Nitrosospira lacus: one gene and its partner. The protein of the gene in region 2 interacts with the protein of the main gene of each other region in a pairwise test. Links are inferred from orthologs where the notes say so. Each region holds a gene or a part of one and is shown on either strand. Other genes may lie near its edges.

The links.
Region 1: the proteins of EBAPG3_RS03270 (region 2) and EBAPG3_RS01145 interact in binary tests that used the Escherichia coli proteins (3 or more experiments, as listed by UniProt). The link is inferred for Nitrosospira lacus from one-to-one orthologs.

Annotation. Positions count from the first base shown.
Region 1 is NZ_CP021106.3:262,156-273,430, reverse strand. What follows is about bases 4,089-6,791. They hold EBAPG3_RS01145 (P-II family nitrogen regulator), read right to left. Parts: upstream 5,758-6,791; coding sequence 5,419-5,757; downstream 4,089-5,418. Other genes in these bases: EBAPG3_RS01140 (NAD+ synthase), read right to left, coding at 5,882-6,791; EBAPG3_RS01150 (M48 family metalloprotease), read right to left, coding at 4,089-5,223. Outside these bases: EBAPG3_RS01170 (hypothetical protein), read left to right, coding at 1-149; EBAPG3_RS01165 (ABC transporter permease), read right to left, coding at 307-1,530; EBAPG3_RS01160 (ABC transporter ATP-binding protein), read right to left, coding at 1,527-2,261; EBAPG3_RS01155 (efflux RND transporter periplasmic adaptor subunit), read right to left, coding at 2,261-3,409; more of EBAPG3_RS01150, read right to left, coding at 3,517-4,088; more of EBAPG3_RS01140, read right to left, coding at 6,792-7,498; EBAPG3_RS01135 (GNAT family N-acetyltransferase), read left to right, coding at 7,817-8,980; EBAPG3_RS01130 (NUDIX hydrolase), read left to right, coding at 8,977-9,516; EBAPG3_RS01125 (ABC transporter permease), read right to left, coding at 9,569-10,735; EBAPG3_RS01120 (ABC transporter permease), read right to left, coding at 10,739-11,275. UniProt on the Escherichia coli protein: P-II indirectly controls the transcription of the glutamine synthetase gene (glnA). P-II prevents NR-II-catalyzed conversion of NR-I to NR-I-phosphate, the transcriptional activator of GlnA. When P-II is uridylylated to P-II-UMP, these events are reversed.
Region 2 is NZ_CP021106.3:709,442-721,173, forward strand. The notes cover bases 5,361-8,520. They hold EBAPG3_RS03270 ([protein-PII] uridylyltransferase), read right to left. Parts: upstream 8,204-8,520; coding sequence 5,561-8,203; downstream 5,361-5,560. Other genes in these bases: EBAPG3_RS03265 (4-aminobenzoate synthase), read left to right, coding at 5,361-5,538; map (type I methionyl aminopeptidase), read right to left, coding at 8,209-8,520. Also shown: EBAPG3_RS03245 (YqaA family protein), read right to left, coding at 1-375; EBAPG3_RS03250 (4-aminobenzoate synthase), read left to right, coding at 587-1,330; EBAPG3_RS03255 (LysR family transcriptional regulator), read right to left, coding at 1,457-2,371; metE (5-methyltetrahydropteroyltriglutamate--homocysteine S-methyltransferase), read left to right, coding at 2,495-4,801; more of EBAPG3_RS03265, read left to right, coding at 4,798-5,360; more of map, read right to left, coding at 8,521-9,009; EBAPG3_RS03280 (hypothetical protein), read right to left, coding at 9,262-9,894; EBAPG3_RS03285 (c-type cytochrome), read left to right, coding at 9,989-10,651; hemL (glutamate-1-semialdehyde 2,1-aminomutase), read right to left, coding at 10,724-11,732.

The DNA of each region.
Region 1 (11,275 bases), 450 kb from region 2 along the record:
CGCAAACTCAAGGTAGGCAGGACGACACTCACCGCGCTGAAAGGTCTCGAGAGAGGGGGATGCCCGGATTAAATCGGGCGGATGACGCAGCCGGTCAGCATGGCAGCGAGGGGCGTGCCAACGCCCGTGCAAATCAATTCAAGAATTAAAATATTCCTCCCGGAAAGAGCCATCAAACCATGACAATAATTATCGCAGAAGGCCCTTCACGAAACAGTTGAGGAAGCAGGAAGTAATTTTTACGTTTCACATCTCTTGCGACGCAGCGGGTATGGCAACGAGGGTAGAGTTCCAGCTTATTGGCCATTATTCATACCGCAACGCTTCCACCGGCTTCAACGCCGCCGCCTTTTTCGCGGGATAAAACCCAAAAAATATCCCCACCGCTGAGGCAAAGGCGAATGCCAGGGCGACCATCCCGAATGTGATCACTACCACCATATCCGTCGCCTGACTCACGGCCCAGGCGCCGCCGATGCCGATGGCAACCCCGATAAGCCCGCCCATGATGCAGATAACCAGCGCTTCCAGCAGGAATTGCGTGAGGATGGCGCGGCGGTTGGCGCCGATGGCCATGCGGATGCCGATTTCTCGGGTCCGCTCGGTGACCGATACCAGCATGATATTCATGATGCCGATGCCGCCCACCAGCAATGATATGGAAGCGATGGAGCCCAGCATGATGGACATGACCTTGGCCGCGCCCGTTGCTACAGCGGCGAGGGCGGCCATGTTGCGCACGGTGAAATCGTTTTCCGTCCCCTCGGCAAGGCGATGGCGCTGGCGCAACAACTGGTTGATTTCGGTTTCGGCTTCATCCATTACTTCGTCCGATCGGCCTTGCACCATCAGGAACCGTATCGTTCCAGGAAACTGGTTGCCGAATATCTGGCTTTGTCCGGTGGTAATGGGAATAAACACGGCGTCGTCCTGGTCGCGCCCATCCAGGCTTTGCCCTTTGGGTGCGAGGACGCCCGCGACCACAAAAGGACTGTTTTTGATGCGGATAGTCTTTCCCGTCGGATCTTCGTCGCCGAAAAGATTCCGGGCGGTTATTTGGCCGAGAATGACAACCCGCGTGGCCGAACGCAGATCGGCCTCGGTAAATAATGCGCCGCTTTCCGCAGGCCAGTTGCGCACACTGAAGTAATCCGGCGTGACGCCCGTGACAGAAGTGCTCCAGTTATTCGCGCCATAATTCAGTTGCGCCGTACCGGTAATGAGCGGTGCGGTTGCCTTGACCGAAGGCAGATGGGCGATGGCTAGCGCATCGCCCATCGTCAGGGTTTGCACGCTGCCAGCGGCGGAACGCAGTGCGCCAGAAGAGGTGGCGCCCGGTACGACGATGAACAGATTGCTGCCCATCGAGCTGATGGCCTGGTTCACCGTGGTTTGCGCACCCTGACCCACCGCGAGCATCAATACCACAGCCGCCACGCCGATGATCATGCCGAGCATGGTCAGGCCGGTGCGCAAACGGTTGAGCCGCAGCGCCCGCAGCGCTTCGCCGATGATGGCGAGAAGACTCATGCGGGCACCCCGCCATCATGCACGATGCGCCCATCCTGCAGGCGAACCAGCCGCCGGGTGCAGGCGGCAATGTCGTCTTCGTGCGTGACAAGCACAATCGTAATGCCCTGCTCGCGATTGAGCTGCTCGAAAATCGCCATGATTTCACGGCTGGTCTGGGTGTCGAGATTGCCGGTGGGCTCATCTGCGAGGATGAGCTGCGGGTTGTTGACCAGTGCGCGGCTGATGGCCACGCGCTGCTGCTGTCCGCCGGAAAGCTGGTTAGGCTGATACGCGGCAAAGTTCCCCAGCCCTGTTTGACGCAAGAGTTCCAGCGCGCGCTTGCGGCTATCCGAGCGGGTCGCTCCGGCATAGAGTAGGGGAGTGGCTACGTTATCCAGGGCCGTCATGCGTTTAAGCAGGTTGAAACCTTGAAACACGAAACCGATGTTGCGATTACGCACGCGGGCGAGTTCATCGTCCGAAAGTGATGCGATATCCCGTCCGTCGAGCCAATAGTGCCCGCTGGTGGGCGTATCCAGGCAACCAAGGATGTTCATCAGGGTGGATTTGCCGGAGCCGGAATGCCCCATGATGGCAACGAACTCTCCTCGATCGATAGTCAGGTTCACGTCGAACAGCACTTGACTGTTGACCGCTCCCCCCCCTTTGACCCCGCTATCCAGACTGTAAATCTTGCTAAGATTCTCAACCTTGAGCAGCGGTTCACCGGAAACGTGTTGCGGAATCATCAGAACATTCTGAATCTGAGTTTACTGGCGGACTTGTCCTTGTCGGCGGTTTCTCGAATGATCAGTTTATCGCCTTGCTGGATCGCGTCTCCCAGGATTTCGGTGAAACTGCTATCGGCAATGCCGGTTTGGATGCTGACGGGGACGGCTTTGCCTTCTTCCAGCCTGTAAACCATTTGCTTGCCAGGTCGCCGCGCCGGGGCCGTGACGGAATCCGTGTCGTTTTCGGCTGGCTTATAGCGCAACGCCGCATTGGGAACCCGCAATACATCTTTTTTCTGGTTGACGGTGAAGCGCACGTTGGCGGTCATGCCGGGGAGCAATACCCCTTCGTTATTTTCCACCGCTACCACCACATTGTATGACACCACATTCTGCTGGATGGTGGGGTTGAGGCGCACCTGTTTCACCGTGCCTGTGAACTCGCGCTCCTGAAAAGCGTCGACGGTAAAGTTGACCACCTGACCGAGATGCAACTGGCCGATGTCCGCCTCCGCCACGCTGGTATCGATCTGCATTTCGCGCAGATCCTTGGCAATTTGGAACAGGACGGGCGTCTGAAAGCTTGCTGCCACCGTCTGGCCAATATCCACGTTGCGCGCGATGACGACGCCGGAAATGGGCGAACGGATCACACTGTAGTTGAGATTGGTACGATCCCGCGCAAGCTGCGCTTCGCTTACCGCGAGCTGGGCGCGAGCGGCTTCGAGTATCTGTTCGACGGCGTCCAGCGCATCCGGAGAGATAAAGCCCTGTTCCACAAGGGCGCGGTTGCGCGCCATTTTGTTATTGGCCAGCTTCAGCGCGGTCCGGGCATTTGCCACATTGGCTTCCGACTGCCGCAACTGGGCCTGGAACAGCGACGGATCGAGCTCAACCAGTATCTGCCCCTCCTCGACCGCATCGTTGAAGTCCGCATATAATCTATATACCGTGCCCGATACCTGGGTGCCCACATTGACCAGCACGACGGGGTTGAGGGTGCCGTTGGCGGAAATATTCTGTATGATATCGCCGTGGTCGACGGCCTGGGTTTTGTAGCGTTCCTGCTTGGAATCGGGTTGTGCTTGCCAGTACCAGAAGCCAGCCAAGGCTGATAGCAGTGCCACGATGAGTATAAGCAGCCTGCCGCGGGGAATAAATGCCATACGTAACTCGGGAAGGGATACCTGGATGGGGAAAAATGAAAGCCGAATGTTACCCGAGTGCGCGCCGTTTAGAAATCATGCTGTAAGCGAGAATGGATTGCCGAGCCTCATTTTTCGTTCTTTTGCGCCTCGGCCAGTATGCGCAATTCCTTGAGGCGCGCCTCCGCGCTGGATTTCTGGTAGAAGTCGCCATCATCGCCTTTCAATGCGATCTGCAGCTGTTCGATAGCGGCATGGACGTTGCCTTGACGCGTATAGACTTCCGCCTGTGCGCGATGCTGCATCATCATGTCCCCGAGCGCACCGTAGCTTTGGGCCTGCAGCCGGTAAAGGCGTATGTCGTTGGGCATATACTGCAATTGCTGATTAACGAATTTGAGCGCCGCCTCGGCGCCATTGCTGCGCAGCAGCGCGTCGGCGTAGTCGTAGACCAATGCCCGGTGCTGGGGATAGGTTCGTAGCGCGGCTTCATAAATATCGAGCGCTTCCGCGGTTTGTCCCATGGCAAGTTTAACCCTTGCCGCAAGGGTTTCGATCATGGCGCTTGGCCGTAATGTTTTACGTGTAATCTGGATCGTGGTACCGAGGCGATGGTTTTCCGAGGTTTTATCCGTGCCGGTGTAATGGTTCGATGAGCGGTGCGGCCGATATATTCGTGGGGCGGTTTTGTAAATATCGAGGGCTTCCGCGGGTTGCCCGATGGCAAGCCGGGCGCGCTCCGCGAGCATCTCGATCATGTCGTTTGACAGTGGAGTCTTATATATATTCTGGGGGGACGAGGCCAGATGGTGATTCTCCAATGCATCATCGGCATCAGACTGCAAGTTTTCATACAATTGCATTAATTCCTTATCTGCGCGTACGAATTTTCTGTCTCGCAACAAGGCATTGATCAGTCCGTAGCGCTCGACCGCCTCGCTGCTATAACGCTTCTCCCGCAAAGCGGAGTCAAAGTATTCAACCGCCTCGCCGGGATTATCCATAGAGGCCCGGAGTTTGGCTCGCACCAGCAGGAAATCCAGGCTGTCGGGCACTTGGCGGTAAGGCAAACTGTGCGTGCGGTTATCAATATCCGCGATCCGCTCATAAGTGATCGGGTGGGTGCGCAGGTAGGACGGCGCCCCATTTTCGCGGAATCGTCCGGCTTTTTGCAAACGCTCGAAAAATTCCGACATCCCGCGGGGATCAAGGCCGGCGCTGATCAGTATATTCAAGCCGATACGATCCGCCTCTTTTTCATGGTCACGGGTGAAATCGAGTTGCGATTGAATCTGGCGGGCCTGCGATCCCACCAGAACGGCTTGCGCCGCCTGAGGATTCGTGCGCGAAGCCAGAACCGCCAATGCAACCGCCGCCAGAGAAGTCAACATGCTGTATCTTTGTCCGGCAATCATGCGCGCGAGATGTTTCTGGGTAACGTGCGCGATTTCATGCGCCATTACGCCAGCCAGCTCCGATTCACTTTGCGCGGTAAGTATAAGGCCGGTATTGAAGCCCATGAAGCCGCCGGGCAGCGCAAACGCATTGATCATCGGATCTTTCACCGCGAAGAACTCAAACTCCTGGTCGGGGCGTGTTTCGCGGGAATTCAGGAGCAGGCGGTTCCCGAGATTGGTGAGATAGCCGGCGACTTCGGCATCGTCAAGATAACCGGCGTCGGCGCGAATTTCGGACATGATCCGCAGTCCAAGTTCCCGCTCCTGCTGTGGGGAAAAAGTGGCCTGGGATGCATCGCCGAGATCAGGCAGTCCCGCGGCAAAAATATTGGCGGGGAACACTAGCGGCAAAGCCGCCATTAAATAGCGAAATTTCATGAGGATAAGATAGCCGGATCCGGGTGAAGTTCCAACACGCCTTGGCGCTTGACAGGGACACATGAGGAGATATCAGTGCAGGGGTACGAAGCTGCACTTCATCAGGGGAGGCGGCTACTGCGGGAACCAGGTGATCCGTGCTACTCCCCTATCTCTCGCTGCCGCGGCATTCCTGAGATGGGCCGGCTCACTGCGCTAAATTGCCGCCTCGCCTATCTCGCCGGTACGGATTCTCACTACCTGTTCTATGCTGGTGACGAAAATCTTGCCATCGCCAATCTTGCCGGTGCGCGCAACGTTAACGATGGTATCGATAACACCGTCCACCAGGGCTTCAGGTACCACTATTTCGATTTTTATCTTCGGCAGAAAATCCACCACATATTCCGCGCCCCGATAGAGCTCGGTATGGCCCTTTTGTCTGCCGAATCCCTTGACTTCAGTGATGGTCAATCCGCTCACGCCGGCTTCATTAAGCGCCTCGCACACTTCGTCAAGCTTGAAGGGTTTGATAATAGCCTCGATTTTCTTCATGATGCGTTACCCTGGTTACCTTGGTTGGATGTTTTTTATAATAAATTGCGGCCGCGATTTGTGCCGACGGTGTGCGGGAGATTATACGGGGTTATGGGAAGCTTGAACGCCGCTTGATTGTCGATTAAAACTCGTCCCGATATTTTGACGTGATCGGGTAACGCCAATCCTTGCCGAAACCTCGCTGTGTGATTCGGATACCCGGCGGGCTCTGGCGGCGTTTATATTCATTCAGACGGATCAGATGCACCACGCGCCGTACGTCCGCTTCGGCATAGTTCATCCCCAGGATTTCCCGCAGCGACAAATTGTGCTCCATGTACGCTTCGACGATGCCGTCGAGCACGTCATAAGGCGGCAAGCTGTCCTGATCGGTCTGGCCGGGACGCAACTCGGCCGAAGGCGCACGATTGATCACACGTTCCGGAATCACATTGCCCAGCGTGTTGCGGTAGCGGCAAAGCCGGTACACGAGGGTTTTGGTGATATCCTTCAGCACCGCGAAGCCGCCCGCCATATCGCCATAGAGCGTACAGTATCCCACGGCTATTTCCGATTTGTTGCCGGTCGTGAGCACAATGGAGCCGTATTTGTTGGATAATGCCATCAGCAGGTTGCCGCGTATGCGCGCTTGCAGATTTTCCTCGGTGGTGTCGGGGCGATTATGATCGGGTGGCTCCGGAAACTCCTTTGCCAGCGTATCCAGGAACTTATCAAATACCGGCTGGATGGAAAGCTCGCTGTAACGTACATTCAATGTCCTGGCCATCGTGCGCGCATCCAGTAAGCTGATATCGGCGGTGAATGGTGATGGCATCATGACCGCTTCCACCCTGTCGGCACCCAGCGCATCGACGGCGACCGCTAGTGTGAGCGCCGAATCCACGCCACCGGAAAGGCCCAGCAGCACGCCCGGTATGCCATTCTTTCCCATATAATCTCTGAGGCCAAGACACAAAGCCTGATAAACGGTTGCTTCCAGTGTTTGCGGTGGAGAGACTTCCCCGCGCATGGGGGTGCCGTTTTGCAATTCGATCAGGCCGAGCGTTTCCGTGAGCTCATCGAATTGATGCGTCAGCTCACCTTTGCCATTCATGGCAAAGGAAGCGCCGTCGAATATCAGCTCATCCTGCGCGCCTATCAGATTGGTATAAATCACGGGCATTCCCGTTTCGCGGATGTGCTGCCGTACAAGCTGATGGCGCAAGGCCTGCTTGCGCATGTGATAAGGGGAGGCATTCAGCACTATCAGCACGTCGGCTCCCGCTCCCCTGGCGCGGGTGACAGCGTCTCCTTGCCAAATATCCTGGCAAATGTTGACACCGAATCTTATTCCCTTCAGCTCGAACAGGCAGGGATCGGAACCCGGTTCGAAATAACGCCGCTCGTCGAATACAGAGTCGTTGGGAAGCTGATTCTTGTGATAGGTGGCGATAATCTTGCCATCGCGTATCACCGAGGCCGCGTTATAGAGCTTGCCGTCCGCGAGATGAGGATGCCCTGCCAGCAGCGTTACCCCACTTACTTCGCTGGCCATGTCTGCAAGCGCTTTTTCGCATGCGAACCGGAATCCGTTGCGCAGTAGAAGATCTTCCGGCGGGTAGCCCGACAGCGCCAGCTCGGGTGTGATAACCAGTTCGGCCCCGGCATCTTTAGCCCGATTGGTGTAGTCGAGGATCTTGCGGATATTGCCGCCAAGATCTCCAACTGTACAATTAATCTGGGCAATAGCGAGCTTCATGATGAGACAGTGGAGGGTTGATAGGCACTCTCTGTACGGCGGGCAGGGGATTGTCGGGTTTCTACAGAACTAAGGATAATACCAGAATGAACTCTCGGTCGTGGGCTTCAAGGACCCCCCGGCGGTCTCGAGGTGCATGTCTTCCTGCCTTCCGGCAACGCAAAAAATGCGCCGCATGTAGACTTGCTTCGTGGTTGGCAGGCTGGCAGGGACTATGAAAATGTGTTTGAATATAAAATCGACATATGATGCAATACGCTTTGCTTATTGTCTCCCTGCTACTCTGCGGCGATCCCGGGGCGCATGTGAAAATACTTCATGATTCCAGAATTTGAAGTAAAGGTAATCGACTCGCTTGACGGTATTTCTGTGAAGGCATGGAACGCACTGGCCGGGGACGATCCGTTTCTGCGGCATGAGTTCTTTTCCGCCATGCATGATACCGGATGCGCCTCACGGGCAACCGGATGGCTACCGCAATTTGTCACATTGTGGGAAGGAAATACCCTGCGTGGCGCGCTGCCGCTTTATCTGAAAAACCATTCCTATGGGGAGTATGTATTCGACTGGGCCTGGGCGGATGCCTACCGGCGCGCCGGTCATAGGTATTACCCCAAGCTGCTGAGCGCAGTACCCTTCAGCCCCGTCACCGGACGGCGGCTGCTGGCGGAAACTCCAGAGCATCGCGCCTTGCTGGTTTCGGCTGCATTAAAGATGGCCAAAAGCAAAAATGCGGAAACAGGCGTGTCATCGTTCCATTGCCTGTTCCCGCGAGAGGACGAGGCGCGAGAGATGGAGCTGGCGGGAATGACGTTACGGCATGGTATCCAGTTTCACTGGAAGAATCGGGACGCTGGAGGTTATGCGCATTTCGAAGCGTTTCTGGGAGAGCTGAGCCATGGCAAGCGCAAGAAAATCCGGCAGGAACGGCGCAAGGTTCATGCGGAAGGTATCCGTTTTCAGTGGCTGTCCGGACATGACGCGAATCCTGATCACTGGCGTTTCTTCGTCAACTGCTACAATAAAACTTACCGCAACCATCATTCCATGCCCTATCTCAATCTGGAATTCTTTCTGCGGCTCGGCAAAAGCATGCCGGAAAATGTATTGCTGATCCTGGCGCTGCGCGATGACCAACCCGTTGCCGCCGCCCTGAATCTGCATAATTCCCGTACGCTCTATGGGCGTTATTGGGGTACGATGGAGTTTGTCCCCGGACTGCATTTCGAGACCTGCTACTATCAGGCCATCGAATTCTGTATTGCCCACTGCATCGCGTTGTTTGAAGGCGGCGCACAGGGAGAGCATAAACTTGCGCGCGGCTTTCTTCCCGTGCGCGTCTGGTCGGCGCACTGGCTTGCACACCCCGAATTCGCCGCCGCTATCGGGAAGTATCTGAAACACGAAGCACAGGATATCAATCATTATCTGGATGAGCTGAATGAGAGTTCGCCATTCAAGAAAGAAATGAGAGAGAAATGAAATTCTGTAGTAATTGCGGCACGCCGGTTGAGCTGCGCGTTCCCGAAGGCGACAATTTGCCGCGTTATGTTTGCCCCGCATGCGGCGTTGTCCATTATCAAAATCCGAAGATAGTAGTGGGCTGCATACCTGAGTGGGAGGACAGGATATTGCTATGCCGGCGCGCCATCGCGCCGCGCCACGGTTTATGGACCGTACCTTCGGGCTTCATGGAAAATGCCGAGACCCTGATCCAGGGGGCCGCTCGCGAAACGCTGGAGGAAGCCAATGCACGAGTCGAAATGGGGAGCCTGTATGCCATTTATAATATCCCCCATATCAATCAGGTGCACGTTCTGTTTCGTGCGCGATTGCTGGATCTGGATTTCAAGCCCGGTATCGAGAGCCTGGATGTCCAGCTTTTTGGAGAGGCAGAGATTCCTTGGGATACGTTGGCGTTTCGAGTCATCCAGGAACCGTTGAAACGTTACTTCGAGGAACGCCAGCAGGGAAAATTGGGTTTTCATATGGGCACCATAGAAGAGCTTCGCAAGTAATTCACCATGCCGCAGGAATGCGCAGGGTACGCAAATCGGTCAATTGACTCCGTTACACCGCTCGTAGCGAATCCACGATATTGAGGCGCGCGGCCCTTGCGGCTGGAAGAAATCCCCCGGTGACTCCCATGATCAGCGCAAATGCAAACGATTTGATGATAATCGCGCCATTCAGGGTAAAGCTGAACGCGAGTTCGGAGAACGATTGCCAGTTCATGGTGGAGATGGTAAAGAATTGCATGAACGATGCAAATACCAGTCCGGCTACGCCGCCCGCAGCACCGAGCATCAATGCTTCCACGAGAAAGGCGGCCAGAATATTCATGCGGCGGAATCCCAGCGCGCGCAAGGTGCCGATTTCCGTGGCACGATTGGCGACAGAGGCATACATGGTGATCATCGCGCCGATAATTGCGCCGATAGAGAAAATAATCGACAGTATCATTCCCAGGTAGCGAATGAAATTCGCCAGCAATTGCGATTGCTCGGCATAGAAGACACTTTCCTGCTTGACTTCCAGAGTCAGGCGCGGATCGTTCTCAATGCGGGTCTTGAGTTGAGAAAACACCGCGGGATCGTTCAGCTTCAATATCACCGAAGAATAGACCGGCCTGCGGAATGCCTGCATCAACTGATCCACATCGCCCCATATTTCCGAATCGAAACCGGTTTTACCCGCGTCCATGATACCGACCACGGTCCATTCACGCTGCCCGAAGCGCAGTGTTTCGCCGACGCCGGCGCCCCGATAGCGTTCGGCTACGCTCTTGCCGGCAATAATTTCCGTTGACCCGGGACGAAACATGCGCCCCTCGGCGATTTCCACCTGTGGACGCAGCTCGATTCCTTTTTGTCCCACACCACGGATCAATACGTTGGACGCTTTATCGGAGCTGCGCTTGGCAAGGGAAATCAGCACTATCATTTCTTTTGACGCCAGCCGCCAGCCATTCGCGCTGTAAGCGACTTCCGGCTGGTTTTCCACAATGGCAGCCTGCTCGCGATCAATGACGCTTTGCACTTCGGTACCGGCGGAACGGCGGGTAATGACCACATTGTCGGGTGAGCCGGTTTCCACCAGTGTTTTCCGGAGACCCTCTTCCAGCATTAATACCGTCGCAAATACAAACACCACCAGCGCCATGCCCCCTGCGGTGAGCAGGGTAGTCAGCTTGCGAGCGGTGAAGTTGCGCCATATGTAGGAGAGAGGAATGGTCATAGGCTAACCAATGCTTCTCAGTCCTTCCACGATGGGTACTCGAGCGGCGCGAAAGGCAGGCAGGATTGCCGCCGCAATGCCAACCGCGATTGCGGCGGCGGCCTGCATGTAGACGGTTTCCAGCGAGACCCCAAATACCGGGAACAGCGTGCCGACCTGTTCGCTGAATCTGTCGGCGACAGGGAAGGTCAGCAGAATGCCTATCACCGCGCCAGCCAGCGCAATCGCGAGGGACTCGCCATAAATCAATCCGGCGAGGAAGCGCGGGCCAAAACCCAGTGCCTTGAGGGTGGCGTATTCGGCGACGCGCTCGCGCGCCGTCATTGCCATGGTATTGGCCATCACTGCAAGGATAATGAAAATCACCAGGAACGAAACGATACGTATCGCCACCACAATCGCTTCGGTCATGGAAACAAACCCCAGTTGAAAGGCTTTTTCTGTTTCGGTAAGGGTTTCGGCAAGAGAGTTCCTGAACATTGCATCTACCTCGTTCGATATTTCCGCCGCTCTGTCAGGGTCGGAAATTTCGATCACGTA
Region 2 (11,732 bases):
GGCAGCCATGAACAGCATTGCCAGTATCCAGTTGATCCGAAGCCACCCCGCAGCGACACACAACAGATCGCCGATGATCGGTACCCAGGCCAGAAAGAGTACCGGACTGCCATAGTTACGCACCCACGCCAGTCCACGCATATTCCCTCCGGATTTTTTCAGAAATGCTTTTTCATCAGGCAGGAGAAGCCCGATAGCGTATGAACTCATACCGCCCAGGGTATTGCCCACCGAGGCGATCCCCAAGGCAGACCAGTAAAGCTCGGGATAGGCGGTCAAAACGCCGAATAGCACTGCTTCCGAGCCACCGGGGAGCAATGTGGCGGCAAGAAAACTGCTGGTGAATAACGCCAGCAGGCTGGATTGCTCATCCATAAAGGTAATCCAAAGGCAGGTAAAACCGATAAAGACAGCAGTGTAGCCGTTAATAAGGCGCAAGTGGATGCGGCAAGGAATGGTTTTACGGGTAGGGCTATATTGGCGCCTAATTTATGGCAACGGTAATTTAGTCGCCAAATTTGACTTCACGATATTATTTCGGGATGATATGCTGCTCGATTACCCATCTCTGTTGAAGAGGAAAACCATGACAACCAACGTATCTCTTAAGCAAAGGATAGACTCCATCATTGATGCGCGGCATCTGCTCAAGCATCCTTTTTATGTGGCGTGGACCGAAGGCAAGCTATCGAAGGAGCAATTACGCCACTACGCGGAGCAGTATTTTCATAATGTGCTGGCCGAGCCGACCTATCTGAGCGCGGTGCATTTCAATACCCCGCATCATCATAGCGAAACGCACAGCGGCGACATCAGCGTGCGCCAGGAAGTATTGAAGAATCTGATCAGCGAAGAGCACGGTGAAAAGAACCATCCCGCCCTGTGGAAGACTTTCGCCCTGGCGCTGGGTTCCAGCGACAAGAGCCTGGCCAATGCCGCCGCCTTGCCGGGGACCGCGAGGCTGGTGTCGACCTACCGGGACATCTGCCTGAACGAGCCGTTTTATGCTGGACTTGCGGCGATGCACGCGTTTGAATCGCAAGTACCGGCAATTGCGGCCGTAAAAATTGACGGGCTGGCAAAGTTCTATGGAATGGATGACCCGGACAGTTACGAGTTTTTCACGGTGCACCAGGAAGCGGACGTGCACCACTCGCAAGCGGAATGGGCATTGATCGAGCGCTTTGCCGATACGCCGGAAAAGCAGGCCGAAGTGCTGGCGGCCACCACCCGGGCATGCGATGCGCTATGGGGATTTCTCGACGGAATCTACGAGAATTACTGCTCAGACCTGGCTTGCGAGGAAGAAGCTGCGGTTACGATACACTAAGCTAGCATTAACGGTGAGCAAACGATAAGACGTTTGCTCACCGGTTTTGAGTAATCATCTTCCCTGATTTTTCCCCTTCCGTTTTTACCGATTCCTTCGTGTATTGCTGTCCGGTCAGTGAAACCGTCATTCCAGCGGGATAATTCCGTCCAATGTAGTGAAGCAGGTATTCCTTGCGGTTGTCAGGAAGTCCCGCAGATAGGGGCGGGATGCCGTTTCCTTGAGTGTTGACGCATACAGGTCGCTCCATAGGCCATTGGCGCCAATGCGGCGGGCAATCACATAGTCGTGATCAACATAGTTCTTGATACCCCAGCTGGGTAGTGCGGCGACACCGCGGCGGCTGGCAACCAGTTGCAGGATGGCGACGGTCAGTTCCGCTGTGCGCCGCTGTGGCTGGATACCGGCGGGTTTCAGAACGTTGAGAATCAGATCGATGCGATCTTCCGGCACCGGATAGGTAATAAGCGTGACATCGGCGAAGTCCGCCGCATGCAGGATCCGCTTTGCGCGCAAGGGATGCTCCGGTGCCAATACTGCGAGAATCTCGAAACGGAACAGCGGGTGATGGACAATACCCCGCTGCCGCTTGTGTTCCGATCCAATGACCACATCCGCACCCCCTTCTTCCAGCAGCTTGACGGGATCGGCATGAAATCCGGAAACCAGATCCAGTTCCACCTCCGGCCAGTGCTGGCGGAATTCATCCATGAGCGGCATCAGCCAATCAAAACAGGTGTGACACTCCAGTACGATGCGCAAACTTCCCGATGCCTGCTGCGAGATTTTAGCGAGATCCCGTTCAGTTCCCTGAATTTCCGCCAATACCTTTCCGGCAAGCGCCACCAGGTGTTTTCCAGCATCGGTGAGCTCGATGGATTGCCCCCGGCGCTGTATGACCGGCAGGCCATAGTGGCTTTGCAGTGCCTTGATCTGATGAGACAACGCAGACTGGGTCAGATGCACGCGCTTGGCGGCGCGCGACACGCTGCCGGTTTCATGCAATGCCGCAAGCGTGCGGAGGTGGCGTAGCTCAAGCATGGTTTCGAATATAAATATGAATACCATTCATAATATATTTAGAACATTTCATTTGATTCATAGCGTAGTCTGCCACAGAATGGGTGCCTGCAGCAACTAAGCTGAGCAGAACGAGGAACAATCATGGCTTTGACACATAATCTCGGTTTCCCCCGTATCGGCGCGCGCCGGGAGCTGAAACAGACGCTAGAGGCGTGCTGGCGTGGCGATATCGACGAACAACAGCTGCAAATCAAAGCGGCCGAATTACGGAAACACCATTGGATCGTACAGCGTGAAGCGGGTATTGACCTGATTCCCGCCGGTGATTTCGCACTTTACGATCAAATGCTGAACATGACAGCGCTGCTCGGCGCGGCGCCTGCGCGATTCAACGCGGGCAATGACGAAATCGGACTGGATCTGTATTTCGCAATGGCGCGTGGAACGGCGAGTCAGCCGGCGATGGAGATGACCAAATGGTTTGATACCAACTATCACTACATCGTCCCTGAATTCAATGCGCACACCAGATTCCGCATCGCATCGTCCCAGCTCTTCCGGGAAGTGACGGAAGCCAGAGTGCTGGGCATCTCGCCAAAGGTGGTATTGATCGGACCGCTGACCTATTTATATCTCGGCAAAGAAACGGAGCCCGGCTTCAACCGGCTCGACCTGTTGGCGCATCTGCTGCCGGTTTATCGTGAAATTCTGGCCCGGCTCGCATCGCTTGACGTGGAATGGGTGCAGATCGACGAACCATTCCTGGCGCTCGATGTGGACGATGACTGGCTGGATGGCCTGGACCAGGCATACGCCGCCCTGACTGGGGCCGGAACGAAACTGCCGAAGTTGTTACTGGCCACTTATTTTGAGGCGGTGGATAATCATGCTGCGCGTTTGAAGAAACTGCCGGTGGATGGCTTGCATATTGATTTGTGCCGCGCGCCGGACCAGCTCGATGTTTTTCTGGAAGGCTATCCGGCCAGCAAAGTTCTGTCGCTGGGTATCATTGATGGGCGCAATGTATGGCGCGCCGATCTGGTACAGGCGCTGGCGACCTTGTCGCGCGCGCAGTCGACCCTGGGCGAGCGGTTGTGGATTGCACCCAGCTGTTCGCTGCTGCATTGTCCGGTCGATCTCGAACTGGAAACCCGGCTGGATAGCGAGATAAAGAATTGGCTGGCGTTCTCGGTACAGAAGCTAAAAGAGGTATCGGTCCTCGGACAGGGGCTGAACCAGGGAGAAAATGCCATACGTGATGAGCTGGATGCCTCTGCAAGAGCAAGACAAGAGCGCCGTGAGTCACCGCGCAACCACAATCCGGTAATGCAGGAACGTCTGCAACGCCTGACGCGAAATGACAGTCGGCGTACGAGCCCGTTCCCGGTGCGGCAGGCGTTGCAACGGCAACGTTTTCAACTTCCCGATTTGCCCACCACAACGATTGGTTCATTTCCGCAGACACCGGAGATTCGCCAAGCCCGTGCCGCGTTCAGAAAAGGTGAACTCACTAATTTGAAGTATCTGGAAGCGATGCGCAAGGAGATCCAGCTGGCAGTAGGAAAACAGGAAGAGATCGGACTGGATGTGTTCGTCCACGGAGAAGCCGAGCGCAACGATATGGTGGAGTATTTCGGCGAGCAATTATGCGGCTACGCCTTTACCGAGAATGGATGGGTACAGAGCTACGGCTCGCGCTGTGTCAAGCCGCCAATTCTGTATGGCGATATCTATCGCCCCGAACCCATGACCGTGGATTGGATTCAATACGCACAGAGTCTGACCACAAAGCCGGTGAAAGGCATGCTGACTGGACCCATTACCATGCTGATGTGGTCGTTCGTGCGTGATGATCAACCACGCTCGACTACGGCGCTGCAACTTGCCCTTGCCATCCGTGACGAGGTCGCCGATCTTGAACGCGCCGGAATCGGTATTATCCAGATTGACGAGCCGGCCTTTCGCGAAGGGCTGCCGCTCAAGAAAGCTGACTGGAATGAATACTTGAAGTGGGCGGTGGAAGCCTTCCGCGTATCCAGTTCCGGGGTGAAGGACGATACACAGATACATACTCATATGTGCTACTCCGAGTTCAACGACATTCTGCCGGCAATCGCCGATATGGGCGCCGACGTCATTACCATCGAAACCTCGCGCTCACGCATGGAGTTGCTGGATGGATTCGGTCAATTCAAGTATCCCAATGAAATCGGGCCCGGCGTGTACGATATTCATTCGCCACGAATTCCCGAAACCGGCGAGATGCTGGAATTACTGGAGAAGGCCTGCCAGGTGATCGATGCAAAACAATTATGGGTTAATCCTGATTGTGGCCTGAAGACACGCAGCTGGCCGGAGGTTGTCACTGCACTCGAACGCATGGTCGAAGCCGCGCGGCAACTGCGCGCCCAAATAAATACTTTTCAAACGGAAGCTCTGTCAGCATGACAACCCCCATATCTCTTAAGCAAAGGATAGACTCCATCATTGATGCGCGGCATCTGCTCAAGCATCCTTTTTATGTGGCGTGGACCGAAGGCAAGCTATCGAAGGAGCAATTACGCCACTACGCGGAGCAGTATTTTCATAATGTGCTGGCCGAGCCGACCTATCTGAGCGCGGTGCATTTCAATACCCCGCATCATCATAGCGAAACGCACAGCGGCGACATCAGCGTGCGCCAGGAAGTATTGAAGAATCTGATCAGCGAAGAGCACGGTGAAAAGAACCATCCCGCCCTGTGGAAGACTTTCGCCCTGGCGCTGGGTTCCAGCGACAAGAGCCTGGCCAATGCCGCCGCCTTGCCGGGGACCGCGAGGCTGGTGTCGACCTACCGGGACATCTGCCTGAACGAGCCGTTTTATGCTGGACTTGCGGCGATGCACGCGTTTGAATCGCAAGTACCGGCAATTGCGGCCGTAAAAATTGACGGGCTGGCAAAGTTCTATGGAATGGATGACCCGGACAGTTACGAGTTTTTCACGGTGCACCAGGAAGCGGACGTGCACCACTCGCAAGCGGAATGGGCATTGATCGAGCGCTTTGCCGATACGCCGGAAAAGCAGGCCGAAGTGCTGGCGGCCACCACCCGGGCATGCGATGCGCTATGGGGATTTCTCGACGGAATCTACGAGAATTGTTGTCCGGATCTCGCCATACGCGACGGCAGGGTTGCGGCGCACTGAAAGAAATATCCTAAAGCCGGCCTCATGCAAGGGGCATTCCGGGGCCGGCGGTCGCGCTTGAAGTCCGCAGTACCTCCAGCAGCATGGTCTCAAGGCGGATCAGGGTTCGCGTCTCATTCAGTATCTCTCCCGTGATCAGGAACGTGTCTTCGGCACGTTCACCCAGGGTATTTATCCTGGCACTGTGCACATTTACACCGCAGCTTACCAATACCTGCGCTATGCGTGTCAGCAGCCCCGGCTGATCTCCCGCTACAATCGACAGAACATGGTACATACCTTTTTCGTCAGGTTCGATGTCGACTTCCGGCGTAATCGGAAAATGCTTGAGATGACGGCTCAGGCGTCCTTGCAGCGGCTGTTTTAAAGGGACTTGCTGTTCCAATTGTTGCGCCAGTTCATGTTCCACGATAGCGATCACGTCACGCTGACGTTCCACCGCATTGAAGGGATCCAGCACCAGGAAGCTGTCAAGCGCATAGCCGTCGCGGGTGGTATGAATTCTGGCCTCGACTATGTTGTAATCCAGGCCATCAAAAAAACCGCAGATGCGCGCGAACAAATCCTTCTGGTCAGACGCGTAGACCAGCACCTGAATGCCTGTTCCAGCAGGGGCGATGCGCGCCTTGACCACCGGCACGGGGGATTTCACCCGGTGGCTCAAGTGACGCGTATGCCAGGCGATTTCCTGTGGATCGTGCAGCAGCAAATAGGTGGGATCGAGCTCCGACCACAGGCGCTCATGCGCGCTGGCGGGAATACCGGCATGCTGCAGCAATTCCAATGCCTTGTCCCTGCGTTTTTTTAGTGTACCATCCGCGTGGATTGACTCGCCGTAAAGATACCGCCGCGTTATCCAGAACAAATCTTCCAGCAGCTTGCCCTTCCAGGCATTCCATACCTTTGGACTGGTGCCTCGAATATCCGCAACAGTGAGCAGATAAAGTGCGATGAGATGGCGTTCGTCCCGGACGCGTTTAGCGAAATCCCCAATCACACCCGCATCGGATATGTCTTTCTTCTGGGCCGTCATCGACATAACCAGATGATTCTCCACCAGCCATGCAACCAGGTCCGTATCTTCCGCCGGCATCCCGTGCCGTTCGCAGAACTGCCGGGCATCAGCTTTGCCAAGCACCGAGTGATCTCCGTTGCGTCCCTTGGCAATGTCATGGAACAGCCCCGCCAGATAGAGCACCTCCGGGCGCTCGAATTCGCCGATGAGCCGGCTGCAGAGCGGATATTCATGGGTGAATTCCGGCGCCCTGAAACGGCGCAGGTTTCTCACTACCATCAGGATATGTTCGTCTACCGTATAAACATGAAACAGGTCATGCTGCATCTGGCCGACAATGCGTCCAAACGCCGGGATATAGCGCCCAAGGATGCCATAGCGATTCATGAGGCGGAGCTCGCGTGTCAGCCCCCTCGGCTGACGCAGGATTTGCATGAACAGGGCGCGATTGCGCGGATTGCGCCGGAAGGCCGCATTGATGAGAGGCGTGGCCCGCCACATTGCTCTCAGCGTCGCTGCGCTGCGTTCCTTTAATTCAGGATACTGTTGCAACAACAGCGTGCTCTCCAGGATCGTGCCCGGGTCCTGCCGGAAGATATCCTCATCGCGGGCCTCAAGCAATTCGCCGCGCTTCTGAAAACGTTCGTTGATGAGAACCGGCACCGTATCCGTAACAGGGAAAATTTCCGTGCGTAGGGTGGGTAACAGGATGGTATTGATCTGTGTCACCGCATTGGCGGCGCGATAGTAGCGTTGCATCAGTATTTCACTCGCACGACGCAGCGGTTTGCCGATTATGTCGAATTCTTCAGCAAGGGAAGCCTGATAATCGAACAGCAAGCGATCTTCGCGTCTTCCCGCGAGATAGTGCAGGCGAATGCGCAGGTTATGCAGGATAGTTTGATGAAGCCGGGTGAGGCGGGCCTCCCGCTGCGTAATGAGCCCGCTCTTGGCAAGATCCGGCCAGGATTTTCCCAGGTTCGCGGCACGGCTGACCCACAGAATATTCTGTAAATCCCGAAGCCCGCCGGGACTTTCCTTTATATTGGGTTCAAGGTTGTGGGTGGCATCGTGATATCTGCCGTGACGCTGATGTTGCTCAAGCTGCTTGGCGATAAAAAATGCGCGCGGTTCAAGCATCGCCTGCATGGCTCGCGAAAATTCAACGAAAAGCGGGCGGTGCCCGGCAAGCAGACGCGCTTCCAGCAGGCTGGTTTGCACCGTGATATCCTTGCCCGCTTCTTCCGCGCATTCAGCGAGTGTGCGGACGCTATGTCCAACCTCCAGCCCGATATCCCATAATATTCTTACCCAGTGTTCCAGCCGGGATTTGATAGTATCGTCCACCGCCCCGGATCGGCCTCCCCCTGCGGGAAGCAGTACCAGCAGATCGATATCGGAACAGGGAAAAAGTTGCCGGCGCCCGTAACCGCCAACTGCCAGCAGCGCGATGGAAGTGGGCATGCCCATCTCGCGCCAGACCTGACGCAGAACGTCGTCCACCAGACGGCAATGGCCGCGCAGCAGGGCTGCGCCATTCCTGTTTGTGTAATAGCGCTGGCGCAATGCTTCGCGGCCCTGAAGAAGCGCTTTCTTGCCTGCTTCGATGTTGAAAGAATTCCGCGGTGAGCCGGCACCGAGGGGTTTCATAACCCTCAGGAACGGAAAGCGGGTTTCTGTGGCGAACCCGCGGACAGGGTCAGCACTTCGTATCCGGTTTCGGTGACCAGCACGGTATGCTCCCATTGCGCCGACAGGCTGTGATCCTTGGTGACAATGGTCCAACCATCGGCCATTTGGCGTATGGCAGCTTTTCCTGCATTGATCATCGGCTCGATTGTAAAAATCATCCCCGTTTTGAGTTGCAGTCCGGTACCGGCCCGGCCATAGTGGAGTACCTGAGGGTCTTCATGAAATTTTGTGCCGATCCCATGGCCACAGAATTCCCTCACCACGCTGCATCCGTGACTCTCGGCGAAATGCTGGATGGCATGGCCGATATCCCCCAGATGTTTTCCTGCCTTGACTTCTTCGATCCCACGCCACATGGATTCATACGTGATTTCGCACAAGCGCCTGGCCTGGATCCCTGGTTCGCCGGCGTAGTACATGCGGCTGGTATCGCCATGATACCCATCCTTGATGACGGTAACATCAATATTGACGATATCCCCGGACTTCAGTTTTTTCTCTCCCGGCACACCGTGACACACCTGATGATTGACCGAGGTACAGATGGATTTTGGATAAGGCGAATATCCCGGCGGTGCGTAATTGAGCGGAGCAGGAACGGTATGCTGCACATTGACCATGTAATCATGGCATAAGGTATCGAGTTCATTAGTCGTGACCCCCGGCTTGACAAAGGGGGTTATGTAATCAAGCACCTCCGACGCCAGCCTGCCCGCTATACGCATTTTCTCTATTTCTTGCGGGGATTTGAGAGGTACAGTCATGGTTCCTTCCGATGAGTGAATAAAAACGTATGATGGCGGTTGAATGAATGCATCGCAAGGGCGGTATCGCGTGGCAACCGGCAGTAACAGGCTGGGGAAAAACCCGTCCCGGACTCATTCCGGGGGCCTTCTTTGGCAGCCCCTCAACATGTTACCCAAGTTTCCGGTGACATGCTTCAGGGTGGACTCGAGATTCCATGGGTTACGCGTGATGATGAAGAAAATCTGACATGTTAGCGTAAACAACTGATCTTATTTATCATTAGTATCCGTCAGCTCTTGCTTCGATACAGCGCATTGGGTCGTCTTCAACTCGCTGCCGGGGAATTCGCGCTCCAGCTCCGTCATCCTGCCGGTAATGTCGTCCGATGGCGCCTGCACCGTGAATTTTATCTGCTCCAGGTTGCGTGCTCCGATAACCGCCGATCTTACGCCTTTGCTTCTGAGTGATGCCATCATATTCTGGGCCTCATCGATGTTATGGAAAAAACCCATGGAAATGGCGTTATTCCATTTGCTATCGTCTTGAACATGAGAAAAAGCGGTTATCTTCAACCTCCTAAGCTCCCCCATCTTCTTTATCGCGTGGTATTTACTCCTGAGCGGAGGGATGTGTATCCAATAAGCCGGAGTCTTGCCCGCTGATTGCCGGCTTACCCGATCCTTCAGCTCTTGCCTGGCTATGGCAGCTTCGACCTGCTCCAGATCTGTCTCAAAAAAAGAACCCCATTCCAGGCAGTTGGCGGCTGCGGCTAACGGTTTGATTCTTTCCGGCTGGAGTGTCGGCAATGGTGGTACGTCATTTCCGGAAAAGAGTCCCGGCGCCTGAATATAGAATGCGAAAGCAACATTGACAAACAACAACAGAAAAAATAATGTTTTCATTTGTTGGCGGTTTGTTGTTGTTAACCGGCTTTCACCTTGTTAAAATACAATGTTAATAGCATGGTTATATTTATCTTTCCCGGAGCGTCATGAAATGCATGGCATGAAATCGGTTTCGAATGTGGTGCTACTCTTTGCTGCACTGGCGCTATCCCCTCAAATTTTCGCTGAAACTACTCCCGAAGCCCATAAGAGCAAGGGCGACGCAGCCAAAGGCCAGCAAATCGCCACACAAGTTTGTGCGGCTTGTCACAATCCCGACGGTAACAGTGTAATCCCCACAAATCCAAGCTTGGCCGGCCAGCATGCCGAGTATATCACCAAGCAACTGGAGAATTTCAAGGCCCAGGATGGTAAACCCGCTGAGCGCGAAAGCCCGGTTATGGGTGCCATGGTAGCGACACTCTCTGCGGAGGATATGAAGAATCTCGGCGCTTATTATGCCCAGCAAACTTCGAGATCGGGTGGGGCCAAGGATAAATCAATGGCGCAACAGGGCGAGAAGATATACCGTGGCGGAAATCTGGAGTCCGGCCTGCCTGCCTGCGCGAGTTGCCATTCTCCCAACGGTGTTGGCATTCCGCCTAATTATCCACGCCTTGCCGGGCAGCATTCCGAATATACTGCGGCGCAATTGCGAGCGTTCCGGACGGACCAGCGTACCAAGGATCCCAACCATGAGATGCACATGATTGCTTCTCGCATGAGTGAAAGGGAAATACAGGCGGTATCGGAGTTTATTTCCGGTTTGCGTTAAGTCCCCGAATTTGAAATAGCGCCAATCAATATAAAACGGCTCGATCCAGGTTGATCGAGCCGTTTTATTTCTTTATTTCAGCGTACCGAATACCCGGTCAGCCGCATCCAGGGTTTTACTGATTTCGGCCTCACCATGTGCTGTCGAAACGAAGCCGGCTTCGAATGCCGACGGTGCGAAGTAAATCCCCTCTTGCAGCATGGCATGAAAAAAGCGGTTAAAAGATTCCCTGTTGCATTCCATCACTTCAGCATAGCTTGCCGGCAGGTTTTCCCGGAAATAAAGGCCAAACATACCCCCCACCGCTTGGGCGCAAAAGGGGATAGCGTGTTTTTTCGCGGCCGCGGCCAGGCCCTCAACAAGTTGCCGGGTCCTGGCAGCGAGGTTTTCGTAGAATCCCGGTATTTGCACCTGCTTCAGCGTGGCAAGACCCGCAGCCACTGCGACAGGGTTGCCGGAAAGCGTACCGGCCTGATACACAGGTCCCAGCGGGGCCAGGCACTGCATAATGTCGCGTCTGCCGCCAAAAGCAGCCATCGGCATGCCGCCCCCGATCACCTTGCCGAGCGTGGTAAGATCGGGTTTGATGCGATAGAGCCCCTGGGCACATTCCAATCCAACACGAAAGCCTGTCATCACCTCATCAAAGATAAGCACGCTGCCATGTTGTGTGCATAACTCGCGCAGGGCAGGCAAGAAGCCGGATTTAGGCGCCACCAGATTCATGTTGCCCGCCACGGGCTCCACGATGACAGCGGCGATTTCATCCCCAAATTGGCTGAACGCTTGCTCCACACTGGCGAGATCGTTGTAATCCAGCACCACGGTACTGGAGGTGGTTCCGGCGGGAACCCCGGCGGAACTGGGATGACCGAAGGTAAGCGCTCCAGACCCTGCTTTTACCAGCAGGGCGTCATCATGGCCATGATAACAACCTTCGAATTTGATAATGCGATTCCTCCCGGTATACCCGCGTGCCAGGCGAATGGCGCTCATGGTGGCTTCGGTTCCCGAGCTTACCAGTCTTACCTGTTCGATCGATGAAACCAGTGTGCACAGCAACTGCGCTATTTCGAGTTCG